DNA from 3 places in the Cobetia sp. UIB-001 genome. Region 3 is predicted to be linked to each of the others. Evidence: predicted binding sites of a transcription regulator. Region 3 holds the regulator's gene; each other region holds the start of a gene.
The links. The regulator sigma-54, encoded in region 3, starts transcription at its own class of promoters, with help from an activator protein. The targets are predictions, from matches to a motif close to TGGCACNNNNNTTGCTNT.

Region 1 (2,272 bases), 1.9 Mb from region 3:
TATGGCTTGATCGCCAACCAGTCGATCGCGGACCTGTTCACCGCGGCGATCACCCCGGCCATCGTGCTGATGGCAAGCTACATCATCTACGTGCTGATCCGCTGTCTGCGCAACCCTTCACTGGGGCCGGTGATGCCCGAGGAGGAGCGCCGCGCCAGCTTCCAGAGCAAGCGTGAGCTGCTCAAGGCCATCGGTGTGCCGGCGGTCATCGCGGGGCTGGTGCTGGGCTCCATCTACGGTGGCGTGGCCTCGGTGACCGAAGCCGCGGCGATGGGCAGCTTCGGCGTGCTGGTGGCGGTGATGCTGCGCGGCGAGTTCTCCATCACCCTGATGCAGCGTGCGCTGTCCCAGACCATGAACACCTGCGGCATGATCATCTGGATCGGTATCGGCGCGGCGGCGCTGGTCGGGGTCTACAACCTGATGGGCGGCAACCGCTTCGTGTCGAGCATGATTCTCGGCCTGGATATCCCGCCGCTGGCGATCATCATGGTGATGATGGCGATCCTGCTGCTGCTGGGGCTGTTCCTCGACTGGATCGGCATCGCGATGCTGACCCTGCCGATCTTCGTACCGATCATCGTTCAGCTCGGCTACGACCCGGTATGGTTCGGCGTGCTGTTCGCGGTCAACATGCAGGTGTCCTTCCTGTCGCCACCCTTCGGGCCTGCCGCCTTCTATCTGAAAGGCGTGGCACCGGAAGGCATCAGCCTCAAGGATATCTTCGTCTCGCTGCTGCCGTTCATCGCCATCCAGCTGTGCGTGCTGGCGATGTTGCTGCTGTGGCCGCAACTGTCGCTGTGGCTGGTCTAGGCTCAACAGACGTTGCCCGCTTGCCCAAGACTCGACGCCCTCGCAGATGCGAGGGCGTCGTCGTTGGTGACGAAAGATTTGCGCCGTCGTGTGGCGAGGCATCATGCAAGGCAGGCTTTGTGCTCCTTCATGGTGCAAATGAACGGATGCACAAACACGGTCACGGTGAGAGGGGTCAGGCTGTCATGGCAGATGCACCATCTTGGCACATTCCCTGCAATGCTCTTGCAATGCCTGTCCGGTGCCACGAGATCCTGTCGAGGTGACCCCCGACACGCTGCAGCACTTCACGAGGAGAGTTCACATGTCAGAGACTCAAGCACCGCTGTTGTTGCTGACCGATCTGGATGGCTCGCTGCTGGATCACCACGATTACTCGCCGGGCCCGGCGCGCAGCTGGCTGACCCGCCTGCGCGCGCGCGGTGCCTGGATCGTCCCCAACACCTCCAAGACGGCGGCCGAACTGGCACCGCTGATGGACTCGCTGGGCTTGGCGGGCCAGCCGTGGATCGCCGAGAACGGCGGCGTTGTGGCCCTGCCGGCCGATTGGCTGAGCGCCTACCCGCTGGAAGAGGCCAGCGTCCCGGATGCACACGGCCTGTGTCGTATCGCGGTGGCGATGCCCCGCGACAGGATTCTCGCGGTGCTGGAGGAGCTGAGCGGAGAATTCGCCTTCGAGGGCTTCGCCTCGATGTCGGTGGCGAGAATCAGCGAACTGACGGGGTTGGGGGAGGGCGACGCGGCCCTGGCGGGACAGCGTGATGCCAGTGAACCGCTGGTGTGGCACGACGCGCCGGAGCGTCTCGAGGACTTTCGTGCGCGTCTGGCCAGCCATGGCCTCAAGCTGACACGTGGTGGGCGCTTTCACCATGTGACCGGGGACAGCGACAAGGGCGTGGCAGCGCGTTATCTGATCGCCCGCTACCGGCTCTGCGAGCGGGTGCGCCCCTGGACGCTGGGCTTCGGCGATGGCGCCAATGACCTGCCACTGCTGGCCGCCGTCGACAACGCTGTGCTGATCCCCGGCGTCGGTGATACCTCACAGCGTGATCGGGAGCTTGCCGATTATCCGCAACTGGCGGATGAACGCCGCTGTTTTCGCGCCAATCTCCCCGGACCGCAGGGATGGGTCGAGGGATTGCGTCACTGGCTGGCCAATGGCCAGCCGGAAGAATGGACATCCAGAGGTCTGGGCGCCTGACGCCTGCCTGATGCGTGTCTTCGGCATGACAAGGAGCTGACATGAGCGATTTCTACCAGAATGGCATCATCACCAACTTCCATAACCTGACCGATCGTCCGGTGGAAGATCTCGAAGCGGACCTGATGCGCTTCTCCCGCAAGCGACCGATGAGCCTGATTCTACCGTCGCTGTATTCCGAGCTGGAAGGCCCCGCCCTCAAGCATATCGTCGAGGAGCTGGCCCAGGTGCCGTACCTCAGCGAGATCGTGATCGGGC
Region 2 (2,272 bases), 1.8 Mb from region 3:
AGACCTACATCGCGCTGGGCAGCGCCCTGCATGTGCTCGCCAGACTCGGTATCGACGCCACCCCGATGGAAGGCATCGACAGCGAGCTGGTGGCACAGGAATTCGCCCCGGAACTGGACGGGCACCTCTGTGATGTCGCGCTGGCAGTGGGCTATCACCATGCCGAGGACTTCAACTCGCAGGTACCCAAGTCACGCCTCAAGCTGGCGGATGTGGTGAAGCGGATCTGAGCGCGGCCGCGCACTGATCAGGCCCTGATTCTCCAGCAGGTAATACGCCTGAAAGACGGTAGAGGGGCTGATGCCATGCGCCTTGCTGGCCTGGCGCACCGACGGCACGCGCTCACCCGGCGCGAGAATGCCGGTACGAATCAGGTTGGAGATCTTGGCGGCAAAGCGTTCATAACGCTTCATGGGGGATTTCCTGACGGGGTGGAAGAGTGAAAGGGAGAGGGCAAGAGAGAGGGCAAGGATACCGCAGTGTCGATAGACAGTGACGTTTGGGCGTCGTAGTGGATGCACCAATGTCATTAGCTTCCCTCGCTTTCGTTCGGCCGGAGGCTCTATCGGGGCGAGCGCCACGCCCTGCACCACGCACAGAGCCACGCCCAGCGCTCTTCTCACCTATCTGGTGCAAGGCAAGGCGAGGGTCGGTGATGGGCGCATCATCCTGGTGCAGTGCTGCGCTTGAGCAGTGTCGCTGTGCTTCGCTCGCTCTCATCATGTCTCGCGTTTCTCTTCATCCTTTCTCGGTCTTTCCACTGTTTTTGCCCAGTCTTTCTCCCTGTCTTTGTGCCCGTCTCTCTCCCTGTCTCTCTTCTATCTCACCGCTGTCGCTTTCTTGTCTGGCCGTTGGCCGGCGGCGTCAGTGTGCGGCTGGCACATCGATTGCACTACCTCAGCCGGGACAACAAGTACAACAAGACACGAGGGAATGTCGTGAACAAGAAAATCGCTGCCGCAATGCTATCCGCCTGTGTCGGTTTCTCGCTGGCCAATGTCGCCCAGGCAGAAGAGGGGCCGATCAAGGTCGGCATCCTACACTCACTGTCCGGCACCATGGCGATCAGTGAATCGACACTGAAAGACACCATGTTGATGCTGATCGAGAAGCAGAACGAGCAGGGCGGGCTGCTGGGACGCAAGCTGGAGCCTGTCGTGGTCGACCCGGCCTCCAACTGGCCGCTGTTCGCCGAGAAGGCGCGTGAGCTGCTGGCACAGGACAAGGTCGACGTGATCTTCGGCAACTGGACGTCCGTCTCGCGCAAGTCGGTGCTGCCGGTGGTCGAGGAGCTCAACGGCCTGCTGTTCTACCCGGTGCAGTATGAGGGCGAGGAGTCCTCGGAGAACGTCTTCTATACCGGAGCGGCGCCCAATCAGCAGGCGATTCCGGCAGTGGATTACCTGATGAACGACGTGGGCGTGGAGCGCTGGGTGCTGGCGGGCACGGATTATGTCTATCCGCGTACCACCAACAAGATTCTGGCCGCCTACCTCAAGTCGAAGGGCGTGGCGGACGCGGATGTGATGGTCAATTACACCCCCTTCGGTCATTCCAACTGGCAGTCCATCGTCTCGGACATCAAGTCTTTCGGCAGTGCCGGCAAGAAGACGGCCGTGGTGTCCACCATCAATGGCGATGCCAACGTGCCGTTCTATCGTGAGCTGGCCAACCAGGGCATCAATGCCGAGGACATCCCGGTGGTGGCCTTCTCGGTGGGCGAGCAGGAGCTCTCGGGCATCGATACCGCGCCGCTGGTCGGCCACCTGGCCGCCTGGAACTACTTCATGAGCGTGGACAGCGACACCAACTACGACTTCATCGATGAGTGGATCGATTACACCGGCAAGGAAGATGCGGTCACCAACGACCCGATGGAAGCCCACTACATCGGCTTCAACATGTGGATGGAAGCCGCGCGCAAGGCCGGCAGCGTCGAGGTCGATGCGGTCAAGGACGCCATCATCGGTGTCTCGGTGCCCAACCTGACCGGCGGCTACGCCACCATGATGCCCAATCATCACATCACCAAGCCGGTGCTGATCGGCGAGATCCAGGACAACGGCCAGTTCTCCGTCGTCTGGCAGACCCCGTCCACCGTGGCAGGCGATGCGTGGTCTGACTATCTGGAAGGTTCCAAGGACCTGATCAGTGACTGGCGCAAGCCGATGGAATGCGGCAACTACAATGTCGTGACCCATTCCTGTGGGGCTCAACAGAGCGTTGCGGCGCAATGATGCGTAGCACGTTCTGAGAGCGAGGCGGCGTGCTG
Region 3 (2,272 bases):
ATCATCGCCCACGGTGATGCGGACTCCATCCTGGCCAACCAGCAGGTGCGCGACGTCTACCTGGGCCACGAGTTCACGCTCTAGGGTCAGCGCCTGCGCTGAGTCCTCGCGAGGTAAAAGCTTCGAAAGCCGCTGCGTGATTTTATCGCGTAGCGGCTTTTTCATGTCTGACATCAGACGCATGCATGACGTCCATACCACCTTGGTGGAAACATGGCATGCAAGTTGCTTGAATATTCACGGCAACCACTTGTCAGTGCCCCGAGTCACGGTATAGCGTAGTAAGCACGTTCCTTTGCCGTGAATTGACTGACTCCATGAAACCCACCCTGCAACTCCGCCTCGGCACCTCGCTGACCATGACGCCGCAGCTCCAGCAAGCGATCCAGCTGCTGCAGCTGTCGACGCTCGACCTGCGTCAGGAGATTCAGCAAGCCCTCGAGTCCAACCCCATGTTGGAGCTCGACGAGGACTACGAGTCGCTGGATGTCGTCGAGACACAGGATTCGAGCGAGATCTCCACTGCCGACTCCTCGAGCGAGATTCCCGAGGAATACCCCCTCGACAGTGACTGGTCGGACCTCTACCAGGACCACGCCGGTAGCCTGACCAGCTCCGGCAGTGGCAGCGGGAGTGAAGAAGGGCCGGACTTCGATCGCAATACCAGCGTCGAGAGCCTGCAGGACCACCTGCGCTGGCAGCTGGCGATGACCGACCTCGATGGCCGTGAACGCCAGATGGCGGAGAGCCTGATCGATGCCGTCGACGGTGCCGGCTATCTGAGCCTGTCACTCGACGAGCTGGTCGATGGCCTGCGCGGCCAGGGCCTGCCCGGCCTCAAGGCCTCCGAGCTCGAGCAGGTATTGCTGCGTCTGCAACAGTTCGACCCGACCGGCGTCTTCGCCCGTGATCTGCGCGAATGCCTGCTGCTGCAACTGGCACTGTTGCCGGATGATCTGCCGCTGCTGGCGCAGGCGCGCCGCCTGGTACGTCAATTCCTCGAGGCACTGGGCAACGATGACCGCAAGCTGCTCAAGCGCCGCCTGAGCCTTGACGATGACGAGCTGGATCACGTCATCCGCCTGGTACGCGCGCTCGATCCGCGTCCGGCATCCGCCTGGGGCGAGCCCGCCAGCGATTACGTGATCCCTGATCTGCTGGTGCGCCATACCCGCCATGGCTGGCAGGTCGAGCTCAACCCGGAAGCGCTGCCCAAGCTGCGCATCCAGCCGGAATACGCCGCGCTGATCAAGCGTGCCGACAAGTCCGCCGACAACACCTTCCTCAAGGACAACCTGCAGGAAGCGCGCTGGCTGATGAAGAGCCTGTCATCGCGCAATGACACCCTGCTCAAGGTCGGCCGCGAGATCATGGCGCGTCAGATCGACTTCCTCGAGCAAGGCGAGGAAGGGATGAAGCCGTTGATTCTGGCCAACATCGCCGAAGTGGTCGAGATGCACGAATCGACCATCTCGCGGGTCACGACCCAGAAGTACATCCACACCCCGCGCGGCGTCTTCGAGCTCAAGTTCTTCTTCTCGAGCCAGGTCGGTGGCAGCGGCAGTGGCGACGCCCACTCAAGCACCGCCATTCGTGCCCGCATCCGCAAGCTGATCGCGGAAGAGCCGGCCCGCAAGCCTCTCTCTGACTCGCGCCTGGTCGATCTGCTTGCCAGCGATGGCATCGAGGTCGCACGTCGTACCGTGGCCAAGTACCGCGAAGCGATGGGCATTCCGTCCTCAAGCGAGCGCAAGCGTCTGGCCTGACGCGTCACCTGCGGCTGCCATGCCCTGCTTTCACCTCCACAATGGCAGCCGCCACCAACCTCAAGCGTTGGATTTTCCGCTCATCAGCCTCTGACTTCGCGAGTAGCGGTACGCCTGTCGCGCGCTCTGTCATCCCGTCAACCGCTCGTCAATTGCCCGTCATGGCCCATGACAGCGCGCAGAATGACGGCAAAAAACCGCCGTTCCGGCAGCGTCATTTACCGTCAATCGCATGTTTTTAAAGTCACTTTTGCGCGTATTGCACCTGGATGACACCCGAAGAACCTCCCGGAACGCCGCTTGTCCCACGCAATCGAAGCGCCTGAAAGGCGACGTACATGCAGGGATTGGCGACGAAAACCCGCCTTCTTGCGCGTCTTTCACGCACCACCCACCAGACGTGCCCTTGAAGTCCACTCCGTTACCCCTCACTGAGTTGAAGACAAGCACTGAGCCACGATGCAGCGCAGCGTTGATCTTTGCGCAAAGCTTGGGCATTGTCGGTA

Region 1: a site for sigma-54 is predicted at 1,017-1,034, ahead of HA399_RS12825 (HAD-IIB family hydrolase). Genes of this name have one in related genera too.
Region 2: a site for sigma-54 is predicted at 877-894, ahead of urtA (urea ABC transporter substrate-binding protein). Genes of this name have one in related genera too.

What each region holds. Positions count from the first base shown of each region.
Region 1 covers NZ_CP058244.1:3,074,742-3,077,013, reverse strand. Annotated here, with positions in the region: gene HA399_RS12830 (TRAP transporter large permease subunit) at 1-813, shown strand, start outside; gene HA399_RS12825 (HAD-IIB family hydrolase) at 1,118-2,014, shown strand; gene HA399_RS12820 (hypothetical protein) at 2,056-2,272, shown strand, end outside.
Region 2 covers NZ_CP058244.1:2,660,086-2,662,357, reverse strand. Annotated here, with positions in the region: gene HA399_RS11040 (nitroreductase family protein) at 1-230, shown strand, start outside; gene HA399_RS11035 (GntR family transcriptional regulator) at 192-413, opposite strand; gene urtA (urea ABC transporter substrate-binding protein) at 963-2,237, shown strand.
Region 3 covers NZ_CP058244.1:819,902-822,173, reverse strand. Annotated here, with positions in the region: gene lptB (LPS export ABC transporter ATP-binding protein) at 1-84, shown strand, start outside; gene HA399_RS03450 (RNA polymerase factor sigma-54) at 318-1,766, shown strand.